Regions from separate parts of the Singulisphaera rosea genome, predicted to be linked through region 2. Evidence: riboswitches for the same ligand, from Rfam matches in the RefSeq annotation. Region 2 holds a riboswitch; each other region holds the start of a gene.

Region 1 (7,503 bases), on a different contig from region 2:
GTCGGACCCCACCTTCATCGAAGGCCATCGGTAAGGCGCGGGCATCTTCGGCAGTAGGGCCTTGTTGTGCGGGCTATCCCAGGGCTCGTCGAGCCGGAATTGCTTGTAGAGGCCTTCCGACCCCTTCACACCCTCGCCCTCGAGCTCGAGGAACGGGAGGATGGCGACGCGCCAGCTCAGGAGGGGACGGCCGTTCTTATCGACGATCGCCGACGGGGGGAAATGACCGTTCGCGTCGTGGTAATTGTGCAGCGCGAGGCCGATACGCTTGAGGTTGACGCTCCGCCGCTTCCAATCGGCCTCGTCTTCGGCAGGATGAGGCGGCTCCGTGGCCACGTCCGCGGCCTCGGGCGGATCGGCCGGATCGTTCTGAACCAGTTGGGCACCCACCGCAACCGCGCCGGCGAGGGCCAGCAACGCGACCCCCGCGAGTTTGAGTTTGGCCAGGATCATGGTCCTCAGCACCCCTTCCGTCAACGCGGCCGAGGATGCGAAGGCACTCGCCTTCGCCGCCGTCGACCGGCTCCCCAGGAAATGAAGCGCGACCCGGACCGTGCGTCCCACAACCTCAGCCGAGACGTCTTTCGGAGTGAGAACCGTGAGGGGCAAGCCGATCGAAGGGACCAGGCCGAGGCGAGTGAGCCGGTCGCGGAGCCGCGACCGACCGCGATGCAGGCGGCTCTGGACCGTCCCCAGGGGGCATCGGAGCCGACGCGCCGCCTGCTCCTGGGTCAGGCCTTCGAGGTCGCAGAGCACCACCACCGCGCGTTGCCGGGCCGGCAGCCGCGCGATCTCCTCGTCAATCGCCGCCCCGAGCTCGGCCCCCTCGAGCCGGTCGACCGCCGGAGTTGGGTCGGCCGGATCGACCTCCCCAAGCCCCCGCGCCCGCCCTCGATCGGCCGCCGCGACGGCCCTCGCGCGCCTCGCGACCTTCACCCCGACCCCGTGCAGCCAGGGGCCGAGCGAGCCGTCGAACCGCACCGATCCCGCCTTGAGCGCCAGGATCAGGAACGTCGCCTGGAAGGCGTCGTCGGCCGTGTGCAGGTCGCCCACGATCCGACGGCAGACCCCCCGGACCATCGGCCCGTACCGAGTCACCAGCCCCGAGAAGGCCAGCTCGGCAGAGGAGTCGGAGGTGGACGCCTCCCGACTCCGCCGCCTGCGTCGGCCCGAGACGAATCGGTCGAGGAGCTCCGCGTCAGACTCGCCCCCCACCGCCCCGACCCCGAAGAGGATCGACAGGTCATCCTCGACCCTACCCCGACGCACCATCGTCATGACCTCGGCCCTCGCGTGGATCGCCCGTGTCGCTCCCTCTTATGCGCGAATCGGGGACCACTATTCCATCATTCACGGAAATCGCTCCGTGAGAAGGGCTTCCGCGAACCGAGGGGCGTGCGACGATCGGCCTACCGGGCGAGGACGTCGTGCATCCCGACCGCGACCATGACCGTGGCGATCAGGCTGATCACCACGACGAGCGCCCCGAGCCGACGCAACGACTTCATCTGCCACCACATCAGCATCCCCGAAACACCCCAGAAAACCATGCCGACCGCCATCGCATCGACAATCAACGCCCAGACCCAACGGACGTCGAGCCGCGAGGGATACCGGCAGGCCAGGTGCAGGCCGGTCAGGAACCTTCGCGTCGAGAGGTCCGACCCCAAAGGCCGGACGGCCAGGGCCTGGGTCTGGAGGTGGTACGCCACGCGCCAGGCGCCGTGATCGTCCTCGGCCGCAAAAATCAGCTCGGGGGCCGTGCGGACCTTCACATCCTGAGATGACCGGCCCCACTTCGCTAGGATCGAGGCGACCGCATCCCTGGCCGTCGCCGCGGGCGCCTGCCCGAGGTCGACCACGTCCCGCGACCAGCCGGGCTCCTCATCCTTCGAGATCGGGGCCGAGCGGACCGTGCCGACCCGACCCTCCAACTCGACGAACACGACCTGTTCGTCGCGGGCCGTCCGGGCGGTGAGGGCCAGGTCGCGCGAATACGCCGGCGTCTGGGCCGAGGACAGCCGGACCCGGGACGAGCCCTTGGCATTGAGCGCCTCGACCACTCGAGACGCCATAGCCTCGGCCGAGGGGAACGACCCGAGCGGGGTGCCGGCCGCATCCCCCTCGGTGATGAGTTGGACCGACCGGTCGGAGAACCAGTCGGGGTGGTTGAACAGGAACGCCGTCGCCCCGTAGAGGAGCACGAACGGCGTCAGGGACAATCCTGCGTACATGTGCGCACGCCGAAGGATTTTCATCGCCGCGTTGTACCGGACGCGGGAGCGAGGGCGCGGAGCCCTCGCCGGCGAGGATTCGGTCGTCATCTCGGCCGTCCTGTGATCGTTGGTGGTCGCGAGTGGGACGTCAGCGTTCCTCGAGGTCGCCCTTGCGGAATTCCCGGGGCTTTTCGGGGGACGAGACGGCGGGATCGGCCCTTTTCTTCAGGTCGATGGTCCCTGAGTCGTCCTGTCCGCAGCCGGCGGCCGCGAACGGGACGACGAGGAAGACGAAGGCGAGCGCTCGGCGTAGGGGTGAAGACGCCATGGCAGGGGACAGCTCCGAGGGGCGTTGGGGAGGGATGATCAGGCTCAATACGCGTCCGCGCTAATGACCTCGCCGCCCGCCCTCGTCGAGAGGGCCTGATACACCCCGAATCGCGACCCGCTCGCCGCCGAGTAGACGTTGGCCGTCGCGTCGTACGACACCCCGGCCGCCGAGATCGTCGCCGGGTTGATCGACCAGGAGTCGATCGTGTCCTTGAGGAACCGCACCGAGCCGTCCACGAACGCGAAGTTCGCCCCGCCCGGGTGCAGACTGGAGGCGTTCGCGACGTAGCGCGCGCCGAGGATGCCCACCGGCTTCTTATGAGCGTTGATGGGGTAATAGGTCTCGAACATGGAGTCGTACCAGTAGCCGGAGTTCCAGAACTGGTTGACGACCTGGTCGGCGGGCGTGAGCAGCGAGTGGCCGCGTTCGCCGATCGAGATCGTGCTGCTGGTCCCGTCGGTGATGTCGCCGATCCGCGTCGCGCCGTACATATAAATGGTGCCGTTCATGTTGCCGACCTGCTGCGCGAAGTTGGCGGCCGTCAGCTTCGGCCGGACGTCCCAGGTCCCCGTGCAGCCGGCGTAGCTGGTGAAGGCCTGCATCCAGGTCGTCCCGGCCGGCGGCGCCTGGTAGATGGTCGCGGAGAGGGGCTGCTTCCGGGACGCGGAGGGGTCGCTCGGGCAGGCGAAGGCGGAGATCCCGACCCCCGCGATCGTCAAATTCGCCGGATTCTTATACGAGAGATTGAAATTGACGAGGTTGTAGGCGGGCTGCTGCTCGAGGAACGGCAGGATCATCACGAACAGGCTGAACCCATCGGCCGTCTTCCCCGGCCCGGTGCCCGAGGCGGCCCAGAACGAGCCGGGTGGGAGCGTGCCCGTGGCCGACTCGTAGTTCGAGATCGCCAGGCCCATCTGCTTCAGGTTGTTCGTGCATTGCGCCCGTCGGGCGGCCTCACGCGCGGCCTGGACGGCCGGGAGCAACAGCGCGATCAGCACGGCGATGATCGCGATCACCACCAGCAGTTCGATCAGGGTAAAACCAGGACGGCGGCTTGAGCGGAGACGTGCAGACATGAGCGCAGACCTTCCTGCCGGGTCGGGCGTGGAGGGAGCTTCCGCTTCGGCCCCTCCGGCGCATGGCCCATTGGCAGACGGTCTGCGAACGGCCCGCCCGGATGCTCGTGGCCGAAGCATCCAAACAGCAACTCGACGGGCAGGTCTTCTGGCTCTCGGCATCGAACGGCATCCGGACGGCCTTCCCACCTTGCGGCAGTGGCACAAATGTCCGGAAGCCTAGCCGATCACAGCGGCGGCCCCGCGACGGATTCTCACCGTCTTCCCTATTATCCCCCACCCCGCATCCGGGTCGGAGGCACCTGTCGAGGACGGGCATTAGACCCCACCCCTCTCCGCCGGGTCAAGGGGTTTGATGAGTGAGACGCGCTTAACCCTGGTCCACGGATTCGTCACGCCGACGCGACGGACGATTGGAAATGCGCCTTGGAGTCGTGGTGGACCGTTCGGAGTGATCGCGGGAATCGTCAAGGCCAATGACGTCTCTCAGCCTGTCGTGCGGCAGATCACCTCAAATTTACCGCCGAACGAGCCAAACCAAGCACAAAATCCACACAATGATGCATCCAATCACCGGGCGGCGTCGCAAATAATACACATCATCGCCAACCGTCGATTTTTGGCCTATGACTACCAATGATTGATCGCTTGGGCGTGGGAACGGCCGCAACGGCCTTTCGACGCGCCGGCAGAGAGAAAGACGTCTTCATTTCTTTGATTTCAAATCATTTTAGTTTTTACATGTAAATTTTAGTTCATTATGACGCGTCCGGATGAGGAGGGGTGAGCCGGCCTGTGCCGGTTCGCCTCTCCGGCGAAGATGGGGAATCGCCCCCGACTACCACCCGTCACTTTCACCTCGAGAGTCCCGACGATGAACATCTCCGACTTTTCCGGCAGGGTCGAGCCTCGGCAGGACCGCCGTCGAATGAGGCCCGCGAGCGAGGCGCTCGAGGTTCGTCGGGTCCCGGCGGGGACGACCGCGAGCTTCAGCGTGGCGCAGGATTGGGGCACGGGCTTCCAGGCGTCGATCAACCTGGCGAATTCGCAGGCGACGAGCGTCAATAACTGGGTGTTGCAGTTCGACTACTCGGCGTCGATCGACTCGATCTGGAACGCCTCGATCGTCAGCCACGTGGGCAACCACTACGTGATCCAAGGGGCGGACTGGAACAACACGATCCCCGCGAACGGTAGCGTCTCCTTCGGTTTCAACGGGAGTCCCGGGCACACCACCGCCGCCCCCACCAACTACCTCCTGAACGGCGCATCGATGGGCGGCGGAGGGGGCGGGGGCGGGACGACCACGCTTCCGACACTCTCCATCGGCAACGTCACGGCCGCCGAGCCGAGCAGCGGCAGCACGCCTTTCGCGTTCAAGGTCAGCCTGTCGGCCCCCTCGACGAGTTCGGTGACGGTCCATTACGCGACGGCCGACGGCACCGCCAAGGCCGGCTCCGACTACCAGGCGACCAGCGGCACGCTCACCTTCGCCCCCGGCGAGACGAGCAAGACCGTCTCCGTGTCGGTCCTCGCGGATAAGGTCGTCGAGGCGAACGAGACGTTCGCCGTCGTCCTCTCGAGCCCCGCCGGCGCGACCCTCGGGACCGCAAAGGGGACCGGCACGATCCAGGACACCGCCCCACCCTCGACCAGCGGCGACGCGAGCTTCCTCGTGACCAGCGACTGGGGGAGCGGCTTCAACGGACTTGTCACGATCAAGAACAGCGGCACGAAGGCCTGGACGAACTGGACGCTCGGGTTCGACTTCGCCGGCCAGATCTCATCGATCTGGGACGGGGCGGTCGTCAGCCATGTCGGCGATCACTACGTGGTCCAGAACGCCAGTTACAACGGCGCCGTGGCCGCCGGGGCGTCGGTCAGCTTCGGGTTCGGCGGGAGCCCCGGGAATGTGACGGTCGGGCCCACCAACTTCGTCGTCAACGGTGCGGGGCCGGGCAACCAGGCCCCCGTGGCCGCCAACGACACCGCCTGGACGGCCCCCGGCAAGGCCGTGACGATCGCCGTCTTGGCCAACGACTCGGATCCCAACGGCGACCCGCTGACCGTTACCTCGGCCGCGCAAGGCAAGCACGGCGCCGTGGCCCTGAACCGCGACGGGACGGTCACGTATACCCCGGCCTCGGGCTTCACGGGGACCGACTCCTTCGCCTACACCATCAGCGACGGCCGGGGCGGGACCGCGACCGCCACCGTCACCCTCGGCGTCTCGACCCAATCCTGGCCGGCCCACGTCTACGCACCTTATGTCGATATGGGCCTGTATCCGACCTACAACCTCGTCGCGACGGCCCAGAACCAGGGGGTCAAGTACTTCAACCTCGGCTTCGTCGTCGCCGACGCGAACAACAAGCCGAGCTGGGGCGGCTACACCGACTACGAGATCAGCGGCACCCCCTTCGACCAGGCCTTGCGGTCGCAGGTCAACAGCCTTCGGGGGCTCGGGGGCGACGTCGCCGTCTCGTTCGGAGGCGCGTCCAACAACGAGCTGGCGGTGGCGATCACCGACGTGAAGGCCTTGCAGAACGCCTACCAATCCGTGATCACCGCATATGGCCTGACCCGAGTCGATTTCGACATCGAGGGGGCGGCCGTCAACGACCGCGCGTCGATCGATCGCCGATCACAGGCATTGGCGGCCTTGCAGAAGACCGCCGTCGCGTCGGGACAGCCGCTCCAGGTCTGGTTCACCCTCCCCGTCCTGCCGACCGGCCTCACCGCGGACGGGCTCTACGTCCTCCAGTCCGCGCTCAAGTACGGCGTGACGATCTCCGGCGTCAACGTCATGGCGATGGACTATGGCAACTCCGCGGCCCCTAACCCGCAAGGACACATGGGCGACTACGCCATCCAGGCCGCCACCTCGACATTCAATCAACTCAAGACCCTTTACGGCACGACCAAGACCGACGCCCAACTCTGGGGGATGGTCGGCGTGACGCCGATGATCGGCCTGAACGACAACACCGACGAGGTCTTCGACCAGGCCGCCGCCCGCCAACTCCTCGCGTTCGCCCAGCAGAAAGGCCTCGGCGAGATCGGCATCTGGTCGCTCAACCGGGACCAGCAGAACGCGAACGGAGCCCTGACCTACGTCGACCTCACGTCGAGCAGCATCTCGCAGAAATCTTACGAGTTCACCTCAATTTTTAGGCCGTTCACATCCTGAGAGGCTTTGGCTCTCGCGCAGCCCTCGAACGTACACGGTATTCGTCTCGAAACCCGATTTTTCCTGAGAAACCGGGTTTCTGATATCCTCGACGCGGATTTTCAAACGGTCAAGCCGATACCGCCGACCCCAGAACGCTTTGCGGCAAGAACCCAAGAGGTTGTGTACAATCACCTCAGAATGGCCTTCCGTCTTCGTCGATCATCGGAGGCACAACGGCCTGAACACAGCTCCTGGCATCGTTGTCCGGAATCGGGATGCATGCTCCAAATGAATTTGGATCGCGTGGGTGCACCATGAAGTTGCGACGAGTCCGCATCGAGAATTTCCGGCAGATACGGTACTGGGAGCACGAATTCACGGACTCTCTGCAGAGGGTCCGTGACGTGACACTCTTGGTTGGGCCAAACGCCAGCGGCAAGACATCGATCCTGGACGCGATCGCCGCAGCCATCAACCCTTTGACGCGAATCAATGCGATTCGACCAGGCCTGGAGATGTCGCTCAAGAGGATCGTCCGGCACGGCGCGACGTTCGCGAGTGTGGAAGCAGAGGTCGAATTTTCCCAGGAGGAGGTTGACACCGCGCTGGCCATCTTAGGCATGATGGAGACCAAATTGAAGGGAGAGGAGGACTCCATTCGGGAATCGAGACTCGTCTCGTTCTCCTGGACATTTCCCGACCCGTCAG
Region 2 (7,503 bases):
CGCCCACCCTACAACTGAGCCCAGAACACATAAACAGTTTTTCAAATCTATATTTGAGCGCCACGAGTTCCATCTTCGGACCCGTGCGGAACAGACTTGGCTTTACGGATCGCTCCGGAGTACCGCGAGCTTGGGGTCGGTCGCGACCTGGTAGCTCGTCTCGCGCCGAACGGTCTTCCCCCGCGCATCCCTCATTGAGAGGATCACGGGGACGTCCTTGAATGGCAGGAGCGGGGCGTCGGGTTCCTCGAGCTCGTATTCGACGAGCCGAAGCCCGGCCGCGAGGTCATCATCGACGAACCGGATCGGCGGATCGCGGCGGGCGAGCGAACGTGCCTCGCCCTTCTTCCATGCGTCGAGCGCCGCGACGAGGGCGTCCTTCGCCCGGTCGGAGTCGTGCCGGATCTCGACCTTCGGCGTCGCCTCGCCCGAACACCCGGACGCCAGGCCGATCACGATCAGCGTTCGGGCGAGCCTCGAAGTCTTTACACTCCCCATCGTGATTGAGACGGCACTCCCTCCCACGGCCTTCGCGATTACGTCTCCGATCGGACGCAGCCTCATGCTACGACGACCGTCGTGGCGTTCGCAACCTGCCGTAGGAAGCATTTCGGGACCGGCTCATCGGAGAAAGTAGAACGGTGAGGGTTCACCACAAAGGCACAAAGGACACGAAGCCAACCAATACACAAACACACTTTCAATGCTTTCTTTGTGCCCTTTGTGCCTTTGTGGCGAACCCTCCCCGCCCTCGCTTAGAACGAATCCCCGCTGACAACGTCCCCACCCGCCCGGGTTGCGAGGGCCCGCCAGGTGCTGAGGCTGATCGTGTCCTTGGCGAACTGGACGTGGCCGTCGCAGAATAGGATATTCACGCCGCCGGGGTGGTTGCTCCGCGCCGCCTTGATGGCGGGGTCGTGGGGGGGGCTGGACTGCCAGCAGTCGTAAGTCTTCGAATTCGGCGTCAGGTAGTGGTTATAGAGCGAGCTGCGGTAGTCGCCGTCCCACCAGGCGTAGCCCTTGTCGAGCCGCCAGCCGGCGATCATGCTGTTGCAGGCGTTGATGGGATCGTCGGGCAGGGGGGTCGTCGCGACGTACACCGCGCCACGGCGGACGTCCTGCGGTTGGCCCGAGGCCCCGGCAATCGTCGTCGTGGTGCCGGACGCCGGACCGATGAGCTGTTCCGAGCCGGCCACCGTGCCGCTCGACCCGTCGGTCAACGAGGCGATCGACTGCGGCGGCCCCAGGATGAACGCCCCGTTCGCCTGCACGGCGCCGTTGTTCGGGTTGCCGGCGTCGCCGACGTGACCCGTACCGGGGGCGCCGTCGCCGGTGGAGAAGTGATAGTTGCTCGGGCCGAAGGTGTTCGTGCCGTCGGGCAAGGTCACCTGGGCCGTCGCGCCGTCGCTCGGGCACAGGAAGAAATTGACCTTGGTCGCCATCGCCGTCGTATTCACGAGGAAGGGCTTCCACGCCGGGAACCCGGCGAAAGGCCCCGAGGCGGCCGGGCCGGGGGCGATCGGCCAGTTGAAGTTCACGGCGTTATAAACGGCCGCCTGCTCCATGAACGGAGACAACTGCGCCAGGACCGACCAGCGCCAGTGCAGGTCCGGGATCCCCTGGGCGTTCGTCCCGCCAGGGCTCGGCTTGGGGAACAGGAACCCCACCGGGAAGCCGTTGGTGGAGGAGTGGTAATTCTGCATGGCGAGGCCGATTTGCTTCAGGTTGTTGGTGCATTGGATCCGCCTCGCGGCCTCGCGTGCGGCCTGCACGGCGGGGAGGAGCAGGGCGATCAGCACGGCGATGATCGCGATCACCACCAACAACTCGATCAGTGTGAACGCACGTCGGCGCGTCATCGAAGGAAACTCCCGGAATGGAGTGAGCTCGCTCGTTCTGTGAGGAGGCATCGTTCGACGGCCCGAGGGCCGTGGTCGATGCCACGGGGGGGTTATTCAGAGGCGGGTTCACACGACGAGGCCACGCTCTCAAACCTTCGGACGCGCATCGAGGCAGGGAGGCTTGACCAGGATCAAGCGTTCGACATGCGGACTGGCCGCAGTTCCCTCGCGTCCGGGACATAGCCCGGCGCATCGGGATGGCGAAACGCATCTGATCGCGACGTCGGTGGCAGGAGCGAGAGCCTGGAATCAGGCGAAGGCGGGGGTTTCCGGGGGATCATCCAGGCGGAAAGCCCGACGGGGTGGGAGTGGGCTCGGCGAGATGTCGGCAAAGGCCGGGCCCGAAACCACTGGCTCCAGGGCCAGGCTCGTCGCCAGCGCGGCCAACTTGCCGATCGGGGCGACCGTCGAGGCCGTCGGGAACGCCGAGTCTCCGCAAGGCGCGGAGCCCACGCAGGGGTTCGTCGGCAGTTCCGACGCCACCTTTTCCAAGGGCCGGGGGCCCTTCGGCGCCGAGGAGCCCTTTCGACCGCAGCAGCACGACGGCCCCCGACATCGCGACTTACACTTGCACGCATTCTCGTGCGAATCCGCGTCGACGGCGCCCAACGATGACACCGACGTCGCGAAGGCAGGCCCCCCCGAGATCAGGCCGATGATCATGCACACGACGGCGAGCGAGCGCCCGCGTCGCGCGTGATCGGCGTGTTGACCTCGGACGACGGTTCTCAAAGGCGGCCGTCTCTCGCAAAAGGGCAGGGGGGGGTAGGGATTGTCCGGTCGCCGCTCAAGTCTCTTAGGCCCCACCGCCCCTGTCAAGAGGCTGCCCTTGCAACTCGACAACCTCATACGAGGCACATCGCTTCTTCCAAGCCTATCCTTGGATCCGGGACGACGACCCCGAAAACTTCCTGAACGCGGTCAAGGTTCGAGTGGCCTCTCTTCAATACACGAGCCCGAAGCGCGAGCGAGCGAACCCTCTTCGATTTCTCACATAAAGATTTACTAGGATTCGCATCGGACGTGCAAACGATTACACCGCAAAATCCATATACAATATTTTTGTTCAGCAATTAATAGGAAGCAGCCCACCGGCATTCCGGGAGGCTCCGTGTACAATACCGCCGCTACTCAGACAGCTCGCTCGTCGGTGCAAACCTCAAGCCTTCGCCGGTCCGCACCCGGACCCCGAAGGCATCTTCAAGGGCCGGCCCGTGAATCACCGAAGGAGTCGGCCCTTCGGCGACCTTCCGACCCTCGCTCAACAGGAGGGCGTGGGGGAAGAACTCGAGGGCAGGGCGGAGGTCGTGGAGGGCGGCGAGGATCGTGTGACCGTCGCGATGCAGCTCGGCCAGGAGGTTGAGGAGCTCCATCTGTCGGCCGATGTCCAGGGCCGTAAGCGGCTCGTCCAGGAGTAGGATTGGGGCCTCCTGCGCGAGGGCCCTGGCGAGGAAAACCCGCTGGCGTTCGCCCCCGGAGAGGGTCGGCAGTGTCCGGCGCCTCATCGGTGTCAGGCCGACTCGTGCGATTGCCCAGTCGACCCGCTCGTGGTCGATCGCCGACAACCGTCCCCACGTCCCGACGTGGGGGAAACGGCCGAGAGTGACCACATCCTCCACGCGGAGCTCGAACCCGCTGGCCGTCAACTGGGGCAGATAAGCGCACGACCGGGCGATCGCCGACCGGGAGAGGTCGCGAAGTCGGAGCTCGCCGAGCGAGACTTCGCCCGAGCTCGGGGCGATCAGACCCGCCAGGACGCGGATCAACGTCGTCTTGCCCGCCCCGTTCGGACCGAGCAGGACGCTCATCGACCCCGGGTTCAAGGCCAACGAGACGTCGTCGAGGAGCGTGCGACTCCCGACCCGGACCGCGACCCCTTCGGCCTTCAGCGAGGGCGACACAATCATGGCCGGTCGCCTCCCGTCTTCCTCAAGAGGACCAGGAACGTCGGCCCTCCCAGGAACGCTGTGAGGATGCCCAGGTGCAGAGCGACCCTCCCCGAGAGCGCCCGCGAGAGGAGCTCGCACGACGTCAAGAACGCGGCGCCTCCCGCCAGACACCCCGGCAGGAGGTGGAGCATCCTCGGCCCGGTGAGCCGCCGGACGAGGTGCGGGACCATCAGGCCGACGAAGCCGATCGTCCCGCCGACCGCCGTGGCCGCCCCCGTCGCGAGCGCCGTGAGGACCAGGATCCAGATCCGCGTCGCCGCCACCGGCACCCCGACGGCTAAGGCTTGCTCCTCGCCGAGCAGGAGCGCATCGAGTCGACGGTGCAGGACCAGGAGCCCGGCGAGGCCCGCCGAGACCGGGGGGAGGGCGATCCAGAGATGTTCCCACGTCTGGTTACGGACCCCGCCGACGAGCCAGAAGAGGAGCTCCTGGACCCGGTGCTCCCTCGTGATGACCATCACGAGCGAGACGCCGGCAACGGTCATGCTCCCGACCGCGACGCCGGTCAGCAGCAGCGTGGCGGCGGAAGGGCGTCCCCCCAGGTAAGTCAAAGAGTAAACCAGGAGCGAGGCCACGAGGCCTCCGGAGAATGCGCACGCCGGCATCGACAGGAAAACCGTCTCCGCCAGCCCGCAATGGATCGCGAGAACCGCCCCCAGCGCGGCACCGCCGCTGACCCCGAGGACTCCTGGATCGGCCAGCGGGTTCTCGAACGTCGCCTGGAGCGCGGCGCCGGAGCAGGAGAGGGCCGCCCCGATCAGGCCGAGTAAGAGAACTTGGGGCAGCCGCACGTGCAGGACCAGGAACCGTTCATTCGCCGGGACCGAGTCATCGGACCCCAGCCCCGAGGCCCCCGCCAGGATCTGGGCGACGTGTCCGGGGGGGAGGGAAACCGTACCCCAGACGGTGCCCCAGGCCGCCAGCCCGAGGTAGGCCGCGAACAGCATCCCCGTAATCGCGGCCGGGCGCGTCATGGCGAGCCCTTGGCGCCGAAACGCCCGGGATGGAGTCGTGCCGCGAGCCGCTCGGCCCCCGCGATCACGTGCGTGGAGATGCTCGTGAGGAACCGCCCCTCGACATCGATCACCCGCCCCTCGCGGACGGCCCTCAAATGGCGGAGGATCGGGTGCATGGCGACCTGGCTCTGCCGCTCGTCCTCTTTCCAGCGCGAGAGGAGGATGACGTCAGGATCGGCGGCCACAACCTTCTCGGGCGAGATCTCCGCCGACCCGTCCAGTTCCAACTCCTCGGCGACGTTCCGCCCCCCGGCCTCGCGGATGATGTCGTCGATCGTGGTCCGACTCCCTGACGTGAATCCGGCGGACCAGTAGAGGACACGAGGACGATCCGTCACCCCCCGGATCCGATCGGCCAGCCGCCGACGACGAGCCTCCATGCGCTCGACCACGGCCTTGGCCCGGCCAGGCTCGCCCACCCGCTCTCCGAGGGTTTGCACCCCGGCCTCGATTTCGTCGATGCTGTGGAGCGCGTCGTTCCGGAAGACCGGCATCTTCGACCGCTCGAGCAAGCTGAGGAAGTCGGCCGTGTTATAGGGCGCGACGCAGACGAGGTCGGGCGCCAGCGTCACGATCGGCTCGAGGTCGTTCCCTCGGAGCCTGGGGATGCCCTTGGGGTAGACGCCCGCGACATTCGAGATCTCCGGATCATCGGCGAGCGTGGTCACCGCCACCACCCGCTCCTTCGGCACGATCTCCGCGAGGATCTCGTCCGTCGCCAACGTCAGTGAGACGATCCGCACCGGCTTCGTCACTCGAGGAGCCGGCCCCGGCGACGGGGCGCACCCGACCCAGCCGACCACAAGGCAGGCCAAAGCCAAGGACCCACGACATCTCGCTCGATAGGGGACAAAGCCGGGGAGACCGGAGGAGGGGTATTGAGTCATCTGAGGAAGCAAACCTTCCGCCGAGCCGGGCACGCAACGAGAGGCGGCTTCAGCCCTCCGGCATCCGGTTCGTTGCAGAGGATCTGCGAGCGACCCGCCCGGATGCTCTTGGCCGAAGCATCGGAACAGCAGCTCGACGGGCAGGTCTTCTGGCTCTCGGCTCGTAACGGCTCCCGGACGGCCTTCCCGCGATTTGTTCTCGCAGTGGCACTCGTCGCCCGGAGGTCTGGCCGATCACAGCGGCGGCCCCGCGACGGATTCACACCGTCTTCCCTATTCTCCCCCCAGGCTTCGGAGATGAGCCGAGGAGGCACCTGTCGAGGAATACGGATTAGACCCGGCCCATCGTGCGGGTGTCAAGCTGCGGCGACTCTCCGCGCGGCGGCAACGGCAAGTTCGACAAGAATTCGCGGTGTGCCCTTTCCTGGCCCCCCGACTCGAGGTCGGGCTCTCCGAGTGGCCCGGCTTTTGGAGGTAGCACGGGTCTTGGGCCTTATGTCGATCCGGCCGGTTTTACGCAAGACTCCGGGCGGGACAGGCCGATGATGGGGATATGGATCGGGAGGGTCGTGTCACTGGCGCGGCCCGTCCGTCGTCGTCCCTCGGGGGGGATGGCCGACGACTCCAGGATCTGTCTGTGGGCCGGGAGCGGCCCGAGGTCTTCCATCCCGAAGTTCCCGAGGGAACTCGGTTCGTTTTGGGAAAGGAGTTCCCATGCACTGCCTCCGTCGCATCGGCCTGGCGATGAGCGTCCTGGCCCTGTCGGTCCCGGCCACGACCCGGGCCGACTCGAACGTTCCATCAGGCTCCACGAACCCGAACATGGCGAAGCCGGCGAGCGGCCACAAGCATCGCCGGAACGTGTTCGGCCGGGAGATCCTCTGCACCGATTGCCAGCGTGCGAAGCTCGCCGGCGAAGGCGTCGTGATCCCGCCGCCCCCGCCGACGGGCCCGAATGGGGTCTACGTGAAAGGCTCCTGCCCGTCTTGCGAGGCGGAGGCCGCCGCAATGGGGGGCGTGGTGACCTCCTATGGCACGCAGGGGGGTGAGGCCCCGGGCCATGCCGTGGCCGGTGGCGCCATGCCGATGGACGCCTCCCAGGCGCCCGGCTACGCCAGCACCGGCGGCGGCCCCACGGCCGATCCCACGCCCATCGGCGTCGTCCAGCCCCGTCGAGGCGCCCAAGCGGCCGGCCGAATGGCCATGAGGTCGTCGGATAGCGCCGTCCGTCAGTCGGCCCTGCCGGCCCCCGAGCCGATCCCGGGCGGCGGCTCCGGCCGGCCCCACGTCATCAGCCACCTCTTCGGCTTCGCCGCCATCGGCCGCGACGCCCGCGACGCCCGCGAAAAGAAGACCCGCGAGACCCACGCCCAGATCCGCTACGACGAGGCTCCCCAGAAGGTCAACGAGCTCCCCTCCTCGATGGTCTACGGCCCCGGCGGCCGCTGAGACATCGAATCTCGCGAGACCCGCGCCCGGCAGGGCGCGGGCCTCTCGACACATATCAAGAACGCAGCGAGAGCGGACGGGCCCAACGTCAAATCGACGTTCGGCCCGTCCGCGCTTGCGCCGAAATCCGGTTTCGCTCCAGTGAGAGGGGCGGACCGGCCGATGCACTATGGCAAGGTCATACCGGACCGTGCCGTCACCCCGAGTCGGAGGTGGCGGCGGCCCCTCAAGCCGTTCCTCGCAGCCCCGCCGCATGGCGGTCGCTCGAGGCTCGGGCGTCTAGGGTAAGGTCCCGGTCATG
Region 3 (7,503 bases), on a different contig from region 2:
AGCGGCAGATCGGCCAGGAAGGCGTCGGGGGCACAACCGCTCGAGAGGCCGACGCCCTTGCCGGGCAGCCACTCCAGGGTCCCATGCTTGCCGAAGTGGACGATCGCGTCGGCGCCCCAGTCGTCTCGGAGCCAGCGGTAGAGGGCATAGTAATTGTGGGGAGGCGGCAGGTCGGGCTGGTGGTAGATGGCCGCGGGATCCATGCCGTAACCTCGAGGCGGCTGGAGGGCCAGGAACACATTTCCCAGCTCCAGTCCCGCCAGCGAGATCGCCCCGTCCTGCACGTAGGCCGCGCCTGGCGGCGGCCCCCACTGCTCGATCATCCCGCGTCTCAAACTCTCGGGCAGTTCCTCAAACCACGCGGCATACTGTTCCACAGGAACGCGCCCCGCGGCATTGGCGAGCTGCTCGGTCGTCAGGAACGTCTCATCATAGGAGCACCGGTCGATCAACTCATGGATCAGTGCATCGCCGTCGGGCGGTACACCCTCGATCCGGTAGCCCGCCTCGCGCATCGCCGCGAACAGCCGAATCAGCGAGGCGGGTGCATCGAGCCCCACGGCATTCCCGATCCGAGCGGCCTTGCCCGGAGCATTCGTCAGGATGACCGCGACTCGCTTCTGTTCGTTCGGGAGCCTGCCCAGCGTCGCGAATCTCGCGGCGAGGCCGGCGACCCGTGCGGCCCGGTCGGGCTCGGGCACGTATCGAGGCGCCTCCAGAGCACCCGGCCCTGAAGACTCCTTGAAGGAGACGGGCACGGTGATGATCCGCCCGTCGAGTTCCGGCACCGCGACGTTCATCGCCGTGTCGAGCGGCCCGAGCCCTCTCGGGCTCGCCTCCCACTGCGGCTTCGCCGAACCGCTGGCAATCGCCTGGAGGATCGGGACGTCGAGAGACTCCAGCGCATCCACCGATCCGCCGTGGGTCCAGTTCCGGGTCTCCGCCATCGCGAATGACATGGTTGTCACGAGCACGTCGATCAGCCGATTGTCCCCGTCGTAGAACAGGTCGAACGCCGAGGGCCAGGCCGCCGAAGGACGTTCCGACGCCCTCGACGGCTCCTTCAAGGAGTCGGTGAAGACCGGCAGGGCGTTGGCCCCCGCCGCTTCGATCGCACGCACCAGGGCATCGATGAACTCGAGGTTCGTGCTCAGCCAGTGGGCGCGATAGAAGAGCAGACCGACCGTGGACCGCGACGGATCACGCAAGGCTCCCCATTCGGCCAACGTCGTCTCGAGCGGGAGATCCGGGTGATAAACCCCGTGACGCGGCGGACTCCCGGGCGGCGAGAAGCCAAGCTCCGCCCGCAAGAGTTCGTCGGCCAGGAACCGCACGAGGTTCTCCATGTTGGCCGTCCCGCCCGCCAGGAGATAGGCGGCCGCTCGCTCGATCACGGCGGTCGGGACGGTCGAGCCCGCGAGGAATTCCGGGTCGGTCGGTCCGACGGCGCTGATGAGCAGCAGCCTCAGGTCGGTTTGACGAGCATACTGCGCCAGCCGACGCCACCCCGGCAGGTCGTCCGGGCCGCCGTGGACGCGTGCGACGACCACGCGAGCGACCCGGCCGCCGTCGTCCACGAGCGATGCCAGGTGCTCGTCGCTCTTCACCCGGTTCAGACTGGCCGTCCGGACCATGGGCAGTCCCACAGGCTGGTCGGCCATCGCCCTCCGCAGCGCCAGGAGGTCGGTGTCGGCGTGGGAAAGCAGCAAGATCTCGTCGACGAGCTTCGAGCCCGGATCGATGAATTCGCCTCGATCGTGAGACGATTCGCCGGAGAGCACGGCCTCCTCGGGCCAGGCGTAGAAGTCGAACGCCAGTTCGGCAAGCTCGGCCGTCGGCGGGAGGTAGCGATCGGCCGCCAGCATCCGGTCGATGTAGTCGTAGATCGCCAGGATCCGCGACTCGTGGTTGATCGACTGGAACCAGACTCGGCGGCCGTCGAAGAGCACCAGCGCCACGTTCAACAGCGGGCAAGGCCCCAGGCAACCGCTCATGGTGAGCTGGACGTTGTCCCGGATCCCTCGACGCTTGTACTCTTGCTTGTAGAAATCGAGGGGAACGATCGGATTGCCACGGTCTTCGCGCCCGCAGCAGCATCCCCGCTGGCAGACCAACAAATGCCCGCGCCGGGGCAAGACGTGGATCGTCTTCCCATCGTTCCTCAAGACACGACGGCGATTCGCTCGCAATGACACGGGGATTAGGCTCCGGCTCGCGTTTCGCTCGGTCATCGGGCTCGAGTTGGCATGGGCCAACACCGTCGCCTGGACGCCAAGCATGGCTCGATCGACTTATGAGGCCACGGCGCGAGAGGGTCGCGCACTTCGGGGCGGGGGATCCGGCGTCTCGCGGCTAGGAGCGAGCTTCGGGCGGTTCCGCCCAATTCCGGAGCCGGGTCGTGGGATCGAGCGACGGGGGAGTGCGTGAGCCTGAGACTTCGGACATGGATTTCCCTCACCTTCCTCGAGGTATATGGGGATAAGCTCAAGCGGTCGACCTGGCTTCCCGGTCGACGAGGCTGTGGCAGCCTCGCGCCCAGGTTACAGTTGCGGGACAGCGCCGGAATCACACCGGCTTCGCCGCTTTCATTGAGGGGGGGATGCCCCCAGCTTTGCACGGATGCAAGCCTCAGCCTACATTCGTACCGCGAGCGATCTTAGCCGAGACTCGAGCCCTCCGACAACCCATACCTGCCCGGCACAGCCTATCCATCGGCAGGAAGGACGACTCCGCCGAAGGCAAGACATCCAAGAAGTACCAAACCAAATTATTATAAATTGAATCCGACTTTAATCCGTTTTTCCAGCCGAGCACAACGAAGTAAGCGAGAGGGTTGAACCACGACCGCGAAAATCCGACCCACGCCACGGCCAAGCGTCCCCGGACAGAGTCGACGACGAGATCATCCCCAAGGTGGGATGCAAAGCGAAAACCCCGACCAACCGGCCGGGGTTTCTCACTCGTGCTCGACCAATTCATCCCGCAAGGCACCGCGCCCTCGACCTCCCGTCTCCTCACTCCTCCGTCGCGGCCAGCTCACTTCGGGTCAGCCAGGGCCTTCTCGATCCCCTTGACAACCTTCTCCGAGTCGGGACCTTCCTCAGGGTCGAACCTGGCGACAACCTCCCCCTTGCGGTTGACCAGGAACTTGGCGAAGTTCCAGCTGATGGGTCCGGAGAACTTGGGGTTGGTCTCCGGACTCGTCAGGAAGCCATAAAGGGGGTGGATCGCCTCCCCTTTGACGACGATCTTCGCGAAGAGCGGGAACGTCACGCTGTACTTCGAGCTGCAGAACGACTTGATCTCGGCGTCGGTGCCGGGCTCCTGGTTCCCGAACTCGTTGGCGGGGAAGGCCAGCACCTCGAAGCCATCGGCCTTGTATTTCCCATAGACCGTCTCGAGCGCGGCATACTGATGCGTATTCCCACACTGGCTCGCGGTGTTGACGATCAGGAGGACCTCGCCCTTGAACTTCGCGAGGTCCACAGTCTTCCCGTCGATGTCCTTGGCCTGGAACGCGTGCACGGACGTGGGCTTCTTGGCGGGTTCATCCGCGGGGGTGACCCGCGCGACCAATAGCAGGGAGAGGGTCGCCAGGAGAAGGGGGAGGATACGGTCGAGCACTGTGGATTCCTGTGCAAGGAGGAGGGAGGGACGAACGCAACGGCCCGGAGGAAGGGCCGCCCTGGCTTGTGCGACTAACCCGACATTGTAGGAGGAGCGACTACCGCATTATCATGGCAAGGCCTATTTCGGAAATCAAGGCGGGGGCTCTCGCGTCCAGAGATTTCGATATCTTGAACAGTGGCCCTCCAGGCGGCGTCCCCCACGCGAGGTTCTCGCCTCGACTCCCCGGCGAAGCCGGGCCAGCGAAGGGGGCCGAACGGGCCTCTCGAGGACGTCGTGAGGTCCAAGCGGCCGCCGAGGGGTCGTGAAGGTCATCACCCCGCGTACCTCCGTCGGACCCGAGTGATCAAGCCATGCAAGACTCTCTGACAGAGGGCGCCTCGAGGGCCCTGGGACGAGCCCAAGTCCGTGCCTTCCTGCGCGGCGCCTCGGCCGCGGAGCCGATCGACCTGCTCGCGGCCCTGATCGACGAGGCCGAGAGCCGCGCCGCCGAGTTGCTCACCCAGTCGGGGCTGGAGTCGGAACGGCTCTACCAGGCCCTCGGACTAGGCGGGCCGGACGAGGATGGACTCGAGACGCCGGAAGGTGCTTCAGCCCTTCCCTTTTCCCCCTCGTTCCGGGCCGTGATCAACGACGCGACCCTCCGGGCGAAGTCGCTCGAACGGGGCCGACAGGTGGGCACCGAGCACCTGCTCGCGGGGATGGTCGCCACCCCGGGACCGGCCGCCGACCTCCTGGCCGGCGTCGGGATCGAGCTCGAGTCGCTCCTCGAAAGCCTGACGCCTGGCGCCGCGTCCGAAGCCGGGCCGATCCCGATGGCCGACGAGATCCCCCCGCTCGAGCTCGTCGAACCGACCCAGGCCGTCGACCTCGGCCGGATCCTCGACGCCTCGGCGAATCGAGCCCGGGAAGGGCTTCGCGTCGTCGAGGACTACGTCCGCTTCGTCCTCGGCGACCCCGCGCTGACGAAGCGGCTCAAGGAGGTCCGCCACCGGCTCGCCGAGGCCGTCCGAGGCTTCGACGCCGAGTTGCTCATCGCCTCGCGCGACACCCGAGGCGACGTCGGCACGCACATCATGACGACCTCCGAGCAGGCCCGCGAGAACCCTCGCGCCGTCCTGACCGCGAATTTCAAGCGGACCGCCGAGGCCCTCAGGACCCTGGAGGAGTACGGCAAGCTCGTCGACGTCTGGCTCGCCGGACGGTTCGAAGTCCTCCGCTACGACGTCTACACGCTCGAGAAGCTCACCCTCACCGCCGTGGCCTCCGCGCGGGTCCTGGGCCCGGCGAGACTCCAACTCCTCGTCGGCGGCCTCCCCACCCTCGGCGACCTGACCTGGATCGTCGGCGAGGCGTTGGCCGGAGGCGTCGAGGTCATCCAGCTCCGCGAGAAAGCGATCCCCGATCGCGAGTGGCTCCGCAGGGCCCGGGAAGTCCGGATCCTCACCGCCCAGGCCCACGCCCGGTTCATCGTCAACGACCGACCCGACCTCGCCCGCCTCGCCGGCGCCGACGGGGTCCATCTCGGTCAAGACGACCTGACCCTCCGCGATACCCGACGAATCGTCGGGTCCGTCCCCCTGATCGGGATCTCCACGCACGACCGCGAGCAGCTCGACCGCGCGATCCTCGACGGAGCGAGCTACCTCGGCGTCGGCCCCGTCTTCGCCAGCACCACCAAAGACTTCTCCGACCTCGCCGGCCTCGCCTTCGTCCAGCTCGCCGCCGAGACCACCACCCTCCCCTGGTTCGCCATCGGCGGCATCAGCGAAGACAACCTCGAACGCGTCCTCGAAGCCGGCGCCACCCGAGTCGCCGTCAGCTCCGCCATCGTCCGCGCCGAACGCCCCAAGGCCGCCGCCGCCAAGCTCCGCGCCCAGCTCGACGCCCTCGATCTCGACGGCTGAATCGGATCGAGCCGAAATGACCGGACGTCGGGATTGGGCGTCTGGAGAACAAAACGACAGGGCGACTCACGGGAAGGTGAGGTCGCCCTGTTTGCATTTCCCGAGGTCGTGCAGACTCGACCGGCAGGCGGGTGGCCGTGGAACTTGAACGGCCCTCAAGCCAGGTTAGCGAAGACGAGGTCAAGGTCGGCCGCCCACCGCATCACGGCCGGACAATGACTTTCGCGCCGGGGCTCACCACGATCGGCCTCTCGACCTCCACCGCCGCAGCGGGGGTCTGAGCCTCGATTACGGCGGGGTCGGCCTGGATGACCCGGACCGACTTGACCACGGCAAGCTGATCGACGACCGATGTGACGCCCGTGGTGTTCTCCACCAGGTCAACCGCCCTCAGTTTGGACGCCTCACTGGTGACCGACCCCTGGAGGACGACGACGCCACCCGGCCGCGCTTCCAGCCGCAGGGTCGAGCCGGCCATCTTCTTGTCCCAATCGATCCGTTTGGTGACGCGGTTGAGCAGATCCCGCTCCTGGGCGGTGATCTCCCCACGCGCAACCCCGTCTTCGACCGACGCCCGGATATTCTTCCCGGCTTTGTCGAGACTGCGGCCGATCCGGTTGAGCGGGCCGTCCTGGGCATGGACCGCGGAAACCAAGGCGAGCGAGAGGAAAGCGGCAGTGCCTGCGCGGAACATGATCAGACTCCATGGAAAGAGGTCGTGATTCACGGAGGTCGATCGAGGTGTGTTGGTGAAGGGAGTCCGCAAGTAGCGTGCCGGCACGCCCGTGCGTCCCTCGTTCGTATTACCGAACGGAGATGCCTGTCTCAGGCCGTGCCGGGGGATGGCCCCCGGCACGGCCATATCACTTCAGGAATACGAGCCGGCCGGGCGAGGCCTCACCTCACGACCCGCAGTCCGGTCGCCACGCCCGTCGGGACGGGCTCGGCCCGATCCGTCTCGATAGTCCGCGGCCTCGGCGCCAACGCAAGCTCGTCGACGACTCGATCGACCCCCCGCGTGTCCTGCGCCAGGGCAACCGCCTTCTCCTTGTTCTCACGGCTTGGTACCAGGCCCCTGAGCACCACCGTCCCGTCTTCCTCGACCTCGACGACGATCGAGTTGGCGACCAGGTTCTTGTCCTGCCATATCCGGGTCTCGACCTGCCGCGACAGGCCGACCTTCCGCACCGAGGTCCGATCCCAGGCCACTAGGTCATTGAGGATCGCCCCCGTATACTGCCAGCCCCGAAGCATCGTCCGCCCGGCCCCGTTGACGCCGCCGACTAATCCGTCCGCCTCGCCGTAGCGGTCGGGCACCCCGCCGACCCAGATTCCCAGCACGATGCCGGCAATCAGCCCGCCCAGGGCCCATCTCAGCTTGAGCCCCGAGCGTGCCGAGAGGAGAGTGATCCCTTCGGTGCCCGCGAGCAGGCCGGTATCGATCCGTTCGTTCATGGCACTCACTTCCGTCACAACCCGGAGCGATCGCAGCACTCGCAACGCCCGGCGTCACCAAGGCCCCTGCCCGTCGGATTCCCGACGACGGGACGACCGCCGAAGCCCGGCGGACACCCTAATGATCGTTCTCCCGGGCCGCCCGATCGAGCCCGATCGACGAATCCACTCGCGTCAATTCTGGTCGTGACGATCGGGCACGCGGGCCAAGGCCGCCCGGGACGGTCCTATCGACGGTGTATGGCATGTCGAATAATTTAGGCTTCGACGCGTCTCCCATTAACCCGGAACCGATGGGGAAAATCAGGCTTCATACCGTCGCGTACGACGATTGTCCAAGCCACCCCCCTCGCCGAACATCTTTCGTTCGACCGGCTCCGTCGTCCCGAGGATCGTACGGTCGAAGCCAAGGCCCGCCTGGACAGGATCCCAGCGGCCAATCCTGACCTGACGACGGCCCAAGACCTGGCGGACGAGTTCACCGCCCTGATCCGCAAACGATCGACCGGGACGC
Region 4 (7,503 bases), on a different contig from region 2:
CCCATGTCCATCCTCCAAGTCTCCACGTCGTCCAACTCCCGCACGGCGCCTCGCGTTCCACTTCGCCTTCGCCTATTTTCAAAAACGATAACAACAAACAACAATATCAACTTAGGGTATGCGACGGCGCCACCAGAGCACCCCCGAAACCAGCAAGATGGCGGGGATCGCTCCCGAGGCGGCGGCTAGCCACCGACCGGAAAGGCCCAGGGCGTCGCCGGTGTGCCACGGATAGGGCGCGTACCAGAGGATCTGCTGGAGCGAGTTCGCGGACCGAGAGGTCAGCTTGCGGAGGACCTTGCCGTCGTAGCGGTCGAGGAGGATGGCCGTATTGCCGTGCGGGTTCCCCTCTTCGGGGAGCCGCAGGCGGACGGCGAACGAACCTTCCGGTCCTTCGGGGAGATAGAGCCTCGTGATCCGGGCGTCGGGATAGGCTCTTGCGGCCAGCTCGCAGATCCGGTCGAGCGACGGCGGGGCCTGCGTCCGATCCCCAGAGGACCGGGCGGAGAGGTCCAAGGGCATCGGGCCGGTGATCCGTTCAACGATCGGCGCGAGATAGGGCCGGAAGATCAGGGATGCGCCGGTGACGGCCAGGACGGTCGTCGGGACCAATCCAAGGATGCCGACCTGCCGGTGGACATCGAGGGCTGTCCAAACTCGTCTCCTGGGCCCGTCGACACTTCGGGGTCTCGTCCACCACCAGAGCCAGGTGCCACTCGCTCCGAGGGTCAGGGAAAGCAGCCCGATCGCTCCAACGACCAGGCGGCCTTGCTTGCCGAGGAGGAGCTCGACGTGGAACGCCTTGATCCGGTCGATCAAGCCGGTGCCGAATCGCCGTCGGCCCTGGATCTTCGCCGAATGAGGGTCGACGAAGACCTCCCAGCGATCCGAAGGGTCTCGCCCGCCGAGGAACGCCATGAGAGCCACCCCTTCGCGGTCGGGGAAGAGGAGCATGCGCAATGCCGGCCCACCTGCGGACTCCAACTCCACGGCGCGGCGAACCGCATCGAGCGACGCCCGGGCGTGCAGGGGCTCGACCCGCCAGAGGGACGGGTTGAGTCCTCGATCGATTTGGGAGCGGAACGCCAGGATCCCGCCGCTGAGCGCCGTCGCGGCCAGGACGAGGCCGCAACCAAGGCCCAAAACGGAGTGGACCTTGCGGACGACCCGGTAGGACCTCATCGTTCGGAGGCCTTTCCCGGAGGGCTGGGAAGCCCCGACGCGTCCGGCGCCCCCGGCGGGGATTGGCCGGGGGGCGTGGGACGAGGCCCGGGGTCGGGCGGCCCGCACCCAACGGCCAGGGCCGCAGTCAGGGTGGCGACGATCGTTCCCCACGGGCGCCGGCTGGGGCGCCTCGGATTCGGATGCGATGGCAACATCGGCCCGGTGTCCTTCAAAGCGAGACCTTCGCGGATCAATAGGCGTCGGCGCTGATCACTTCGCCGCCGGCACGGGTGGCGAGTGCCTGGTAGACCGCCATCCTCGCGTTGGGGGCCAGGCTGTAGCCGCTCGGCCCGTTCAGGAGCGGGCCCGCCACTGCGTAGTCGTTCACGACGGGGAAGGCGTCGATAGAATCTTTGAGGAAATGGACCGACCCGTCGCAGAAGGCCACGTTGATGCCACCGGGATGGAAGCTCGAGGGGTAATACGGGCTCCGGAACCGGTTCGGGGCCGCGTTGTAGATCCCCTGCGCCGAGTAATAGCCGTAGGTCCAGGCCCCGTAGATCGACTGATAGTACAACGCCCTCGTCGGGGTGGTGGCGGCGTCGTTGACGTAGTAGGCCTGGGCCCGCTCGTCGAAGATCATCGTGGAGCTCGTGCCGTCGGTGACGTCGGCCAGCCGGACGTTGCTGTCCATGAACACGATGCCGTTGTGGGTCGCCTTGGCACGCTGGAGCTCGGCGGGGGTCATGTTCTTCGGCGGGTTGATCCAGAGGCCGGAGACGCCCCGGTAGCTCGCGTGGGCCTGGGCCCAGACGCCGGCCGGCAACGGGTCGGGATTCCAGAACGGGAGGCTGATCCCGCCGGCCGCCGCGGCGACCCGGACCAGGGGAGCGGTCTTCGACACGGTCGAGTCGCTCGGGCACCACAACGTGGCGATCCCGAGGCCCTCGATCGTGAGGTTCTCGTTGTCGTAGATCGTCCGAGAGAAGTTGATGGCGTTGTAGGCGGGGACCTGCTCCATGAAGCCGAGGATCCGCTCGAACGCGCTGTGGTCCGGGTAAGGCTTCGTGCTGGTGGGGTCGGCGGGATAAGGGAAGCTGCTGGACGGCAGGACGCCCGTCGAGGACTCGTAATTCATCGCCCCGATGGCGATCTGCTTGAGGTTGTTCGAGCACTGGGCGCGACGCGCGGCCTCGCGGGCGGCCTGGACGGCGGGCAAGAGCAACGCGATGAGGACGGCGATGATCGCGATCACCACCAAGAGCTCGATCAGGGTGAAACCCTGACGGCGGACGGACGGGAGGGAAGGCATGGGGTGAGATCTTTCTGCCGGGACGGGCAAGGGACCAGCTTCGGCCCTCGAGCGCACGGCCCGTTGCAGAACGTCTGCCAGCGGCCCGTCCGGATGCTCGTGGCCGAAGCATCGGAACAGCGACTCGACGGGCAGGTCTTCTGGCTCTCGGCATCCAACGGCTCCCGGACCGCCTTCCCACCTCGCGGCAGTGGCACGAATGTCCGGGGGCCTAGCCGATCACAGCGGCGGCCCCGCGACGGATTCTCACCGTCTTCCCTATTATCTCCCGACCCCTCTCGAGATGGGGAGCACCCGTCGAGCATGGGATTAGAACCAACCTCATCGGCCCCAGTCAAGGAGCGGCGGTCCCAATCGCGAGGCCCCGAGCCCCCGAGCCTCCTCACGCCGTCTTGGCCGTGATCGTCGACGTCGTGGCCGGGGTCAGCCCCGCGGCTGTGGCCTTGATCAGATAACCGACTCCCGACCTGGTCAGGTAGAGGTTGGTAAAGGTCGCCACACCGCGGACGGCCTTGACGGTCAAGGTCCCACCCAGCATGCCGTTGCTGGGGTTTGCGGCCAAGGTGAGCGTGATGGTACCGGTGTAGTTCGGATCGATGTTGCCGCTCGCGTCCTTCGCGGTGACCGTCAGCGAGAATCCGCTCAGCGTCTTCACGTTGCTCGGTGGTTGAGTTGAGATGGTCAACTGTGTCGCGGCGGGAATCACGGTCATGGACGTCGTCGTCGCGGACTGCAAGCCCGCCGCCGTAGCCAGGAGTTGGTAGCCGGCCCCGGCCGCGTTCAACGTCAGTCCCGAGAACGTCGCCACACCGCCCACGGACCGGACCGTCAGCGTCCCACCGAGCACCCCGCCGGAAGGGTTCGCCGCGAGGCTCAGCGTCACCGGGCCGGAGTAATTCGGGTCCACGTTGCCTTGCGCATCCTTCGCCGTGACCTTCAAACCAAAGCCGGCCGCCGTCTTCGCACTGCTCGGCGGGAGCGTCGAGACCACCAATCGCGTCGCAGCGGGCGTCACCGTGATGGCTGTGGTCGTCGCCGCGGAAAGGCCCGTTGCGGTCGCCTTGATCTGGTAACCGGACGCAGAGGTGTTCAACTTCAGGCCCGTAAACGTCGCCACGCCTCGGACCGCCTGGACCGTCGGTGTACCTCCGAGGACCGCACCGCCGGGGTTGGCCGCGAGGCTCAACGTGATCGATCCGGAGTAGTTGGGATCCACATTCCCGCTCGCGTCCTTCGCCGTCACCGTCAGACCAAAGCTGCCCGCCGTCTTCACGCTGCTCGGCGGCTGCGCGGTGATCGCCAACTGCGTTGCCGCGGGTTTGACCGTCACCGCCGACGGAGTGACCGTGATTGCCGAGGATGTCGCCGCCGACACGCCGGTTGCGGTCGCCTTGATCTGGTAGCCCGCCCCTGTCGCACTTAGGGTCAAGCCCGAGAATGTCGCCACCCCCCGGACGGCCTGGGCCGTCAAGGTCCCACCGAGAACGCCAGCTCCGGGGTTGGTCGCGAGGCTCAGAGTGACGGGCCCGGTGTAGCTATTGTCCGGATTCCCATTACCGTCCCTTATCGTAACAGCCATCGAGAACGGGGCGCCGATCGTCACGCGGCTCGGTGGCGACGTCGTGATCGCCAGCTGCGCCGCCGATGACGCGGACGAGGAGAACGGGGTCGTCGTCGCGAAGGCGGGGAGGAGCGAGCTCGTGGCCAGGAGGGTCTCACCGGTGCCGGACTTGTCGAGGGTCAGACCAGTGAAGGTCGCCACCCCGCCCACGGCATTTACGGTGAGGGTGCCGCCGAGCGTCGCGCCGCCCGGGTTTGCTCCCATCCTCAGGGTGACGGGACCGTTGAACGACGCATCCTTGTACCCGTTGGGATCGACGACCGTGACGGCCACGCCGAATCGGGTTCCGGTTGTTACCTTCGTTGGGGGTTGGGTCGTGAACGAGAGCGCGTCGGTCACCCAACCGACGTCGGCCAGACCGGCCCAGTCGAGCGAGGTCATCCCGCGACGCTGGCCCGGGGCGAGCAGCCCGTCCATCAACGGCTCCTTGCCGTTCGAGGAGAGCTTCGTCGACCACATGCCGTTGCTGTCGGTCGCCAAGGGGACGGGCCCCCCGTTGCTCACCGAGGCATGGGTTCCGGTGAAGGTGCGGTTCATCAAGTCGACGTTGGCCGTCCATGGGAGCGACGTACCGAAACCGAGCGTGCTCACGAGCATTTGTTCGGCGACCGAGAGGAAATCGTACCGGCCGGCCCCGGGCGTCCCGCCGGTACCCGCGAAGCTCCAGTTCGAATTCGCGCTGAAGGTGAGCATGCCGCCCCAAGGGGAGGTGTCCGTCGGCTTCGCCCCCAGGGCCCCCGCCTGGCCTCGCGAATTGATGTTCTGGATGAAATCCTTCGAGCCGCTATAAGACTCCCCCGCGCCGGTGTAATACGAATAGCCACTGGTCGGCGAGGCGAAGCCCCCCACGTAGACGAGCAGCGTGTTGGCAGCCACGGTCGGATTTTTCACCGTGACCAACGAGCCCGACCTCGGGCTGCTCGGGTTGGCGAAAGTGATCGACCAGTTGTTGCCCCCGGCCGCATTGGGCGTGATCGCCGTGAGACTGTCGTGCAGGCCACCCCCGATGATCGCCGCGGCCTGCTCCAGGACCGTCTTCGCCGCGGGATTGTTCGCGAAGAAGCCGGAGTTGTCATAGGTGTAGTCGTACTGGATCGCCACCGACATGACGACCCGAGATTCCAGTGATTCGAGCCCGCCCGAAAACGTCCAGGCCTGGCGGGTCGATCTTCGGGGAGTTCTTCGCGGGCGCAGAGCTCGGATTCCCAGCATCGAGGGTGCATTCTCCGTCGTTGCACGACTCGGAGGGGGCGCGGACTTCGGGCCGCCGCTCCGTCTTGTTACGTTGGTCGGTGTTCCTACAACGTCCCCGACCGTCCTTCTCGCAGGCTTATCGTAACAACATCACGTTTTTTCAATCTATTTCGACAATAGAATGCATTCCCAAGTCTTGGCGAAGATTCTTCGCGACATTCATCCCTTTTTTCCATTCCACGCATTCGCCGATTCATTTTTGATCACAGAATCAAAACCTGGCACCCCCCCGCTCAACCCAATCCCCGCCGCCTACGAATTCAACCCAATTCATACTCTCGACCCGATTCTTCTCGCCATCCGTCCGAGGGAATTCCGAGAATCGAGGAGATCTAGGCAAGTCACGATCGCGTGGCATGTCGCCATAAAGCATCAGAACCCGTATACAGGATGAGGGCGGTCGGCGTCGGCCGTCGTGTTGAACCGTTGGCAGGAGACGGGCTACTGCTTAGGATACGTCGCGTTTTGGCCGGTTGGATGTTGCTTTACGAGGACATTTCGACATGGGTGTCGTGCAAGTGCTCTGACGAGCGGCGGACCACATCCTCCGACTGAAGGTGCTCGTCTCAGTGCCTGAGAGCCAGCCGGCGACGATGTTCATCTACGGCCTTCGGGGTGACGGTCACGAGGCGATGAGGACTCTTTCCAGAGTCGTCTGCGCCGGCTACGCTGGCGGGTTGGACGTCGAACGCCGAGATGTCACCGACCGAGGTCGGCTCCGGCGGGAACCGCCACGATCGAAGACCCTTGTCGAGGGGACCCGATGACATCGAAAGCGAGCCCACGCGAGGGGGCGGCGATGCATTGCATGGAGATCCGGGGCGGGAGCCATGCCGTCCAGGAGGCGCTGAGCATGCCCGGGCTCGAGGCCTGGGTATACAGCCTGCCGTATGAAGGGGCCGCGCGGGGGGGCGACATTCACTATTTGTCGGTCTGCGGCGGGGGGATGACGAGTCGACTGATCGTCGCGGATGTGTCGGGGCACGGGTCACAAGTCGCCGACTTCTCGGCGACGCTCCGCGACCTCATGCGGAAGAACATCAACACGAAGAGCCAGACGAGGCTGGTCCGCTCGCTCAACCAACAGTTCACCGAGTTCGCCCAATGGCAGCGCTTCGCCACGGCGGTGATCGCCACCTACCTGGCGAACAAGAAGACGCTCACTGTCTGCAACGCCGGCCACCCTCGACCGCTCTGGTATCACGCGAAGGCAGGGACGTGGGGCCTGATGGATCGGAACGTCGGCGAGGCCGGGAATCTCCCGCTCGGATTCGACGATGAGACGAACTATCACCAGTTCTCGGTCACGCTCGGCCAGGGCGACGCTGTCTTCTTTTACACCGACGCCCTGATCGAGGCGACGACCCCGTCCGGTGCCATGCTCGGTGAAGAAGGGTTGCTCAACCTCGCTCGAGGGCTCGACCTCTCCGACCCTCATCGAATGGGTCCAACGCTCCTGGCGAGAGTCGAGGACTACCGGGGGGGGCGATCGGCCGACGACGACACGACGCTCGTCGCTCTCTTCCACACGGGGGACGGCGTCCGGCCCCCCTCTCTCGGCGAAAAGCTCGACGTCTATGCCAAGGTGTTCGGGCTCAAATCCGTTTGAATGAACCTCCCGAAACCCGGCTTGAGGAAGAAGCCGGGTTTCGGGCAGGGAAGGGCAGGGCAGATCAGATCAGGACAGGATTTTTGACTATCGAGCCGCCTTCTTCTTCGCGGCGGCTCCGACGACCCCGCCGATGTCGGGATGGTTCGTTGCGGGGAGCCGTTTGGCCAATTCCGAGATGACGGCCGCATGGCTTGGATCCTTCGCGAGGTTGGTCCACTCGTAGGGATCCGCTCTTTCGTCGTAGAGTTCCTCGTCGCCGTTCTCGTAACGGATGTAGCGCCAGAGGTCGGACCGCACGGCGTGGTTGCCGAAGCGATAGGTCGTGAGGGCGGGTTGGTCCCAGGCGGCCTTCGGATCGGCGAGGAGGTTGCGGATAGTCCGTCCCTCGATGTGGGAAGGAGTCGGGATCCCGCAGAGGTCGGTGAGCGTCGGATAGATGCTCATGAAATCGACCGTGCGCTCGCAGAGTTGGCCGGGTTGGGTGAGGCCGGGCACGACCCAGATGAGGGGGGCGCGCGTGGCCTCTTCCCAGAGGGCGAA

Evidence for each region. A riboswitch is a leader RNA that binds a small molecule or an ion and turns the genes downstream of it on or off. The one in region 2 is predicted to bind cobalamin.
Region 1: linked by a shared signal. The riboswitch ahead of ACYOEI_RS31980 (DUF1559 domain-containing protein) and the one ahead of ACYOEI_RS37405 (ABC transporter substrate-binding protein) in region 2 are both predicted to bind cobalamin.
Region 3: linked by a shared signal. The riboswitch ahead of cobN (cobaltochelatase subunit CobN) and the one ahead of ACYOEI_RS37405 (ABC transporter substrate-binding protein) in region 2 are both predicted to bind cobalamin.
Region 4: linked by a shared signal. The riboswitch ahead of ACYOEI_RS07105 (DUF1559 domain-containing protein) and the one ahead of ACYOEI_RS37405 (ABC transporter substrate-binding protein) in region 2 are both predicted to bind cobalamin.

Annotation. Positions count from the first base shown of each region.
Region 1 is NZ_JBTYIP020000027.1:85,944-93,446, forward strand. Features, by position in the region: gene ACYOEI_RS31965 (sigma-70 family RNA polymerase sigma factor) at 1-1,278, opposite strand, end outside; gene ACYOEI_RS31970 (hypothetical protein) at 1,410-2,324, opposite strand; gene ACYOEI_RS31975 (hypothetical protein) at 2,365-2,544, opposite strand; gene ACYOEI_RS31980 (DUF1559 domain-containing protein) at 2,589-3,623, opposite strand; cobalamin riboswitch at 3,745-3,944, opposite strand; gene ACYOEI_RS31985 (hypothetical protein) at 3,979-4,263, shown strand; gene ACYOEI_RS31990 (cellulose binding domain-containing protein) at 4,552-6,813, shown strand; gene ACYOEI_RS31995 (AAA family ATPase) at 7,110-7,503, shown strand, end outside.
Region 2 is NZ_JBTYIP020000040.1:19,745-27,247, reverse strand. Features, by position in the region: gene ACYOEI_RS37430 (hypothetical protein) at 103-564, opposite strand; gene ACYOEI_RS37425 (DUF1559 family PulG-like putative transporter) at 756-1,859, opposite strand; gene ACYOEI_RS37420 (hypothetical protein) at 2,224-2,601, shown strand; gene ACYOEI_RS37415 (ABC transporter ATP-binding protein) at 3,029-3,808, opposite strand; gene ACYOEI_RS37410 (FecCD family ABC transporter permease) at 3,805-4,824, opposite strand; gene ACYOEI_RS37405 (ABC transporter substrate-binding protein) at 4,821-5,687, opposite strand; cobalamin riboswitch at 5,876-6,086, opposite strand; gene ACYOEI_RS37400 (hypothetical protein) at 6,468-7,202, shown strand.
Region 3 is NZ_JBTYIP020000019.1:174,410-181,912, reverse strand. Features, by position in the region: gene cobN (cobaltochelatase subunit CobN) at 1-2,279, opposite strand, end outside; cobalamin riboswitch at 2,471-2,630, opposite strand; gene ACYOEI_RS27165 (glutathione peroxidase) at 3,037-3,624, opposite strand; gene ACYOEI_RS27160 (thiamine phosphate synthase) at 3,981-5,534, shown strand; gene ACYOEI_RS27155 (BON domain-containing protein) at 5,737-6,228, opposite strand; gene ACYOEI_RS27150 (BON domain-containing protein) at 6,432-6,989, opposite strand.
Region 4 is NZ_JBTYIP020000003.1:168,008-175,510, forward strand. Features, by position in the region: gene ACYOEI_RS07100 (PepSY-associated TM helix domain-containing protein) at 112-1,182, opposite strand; gene ACYOEI_RS07105 (DUF1559 domain-containing protein) at 1,415-2,476, opposite strand; cobalamin riboswitch at 2,590-2,789, opposite strand; gene ACYOEI_RS07110 (beta strand repeat-containing protein) at 2,859-5,204, opposite strand; gene ACYOEI_RS07115 (PP2C family protein-serine/threonine phosphatase) at 6,115-6,960, shown strand; gene ACYOEI_RS07120 (sulfatase) at 7,048-7,503, opposite strand, start outside.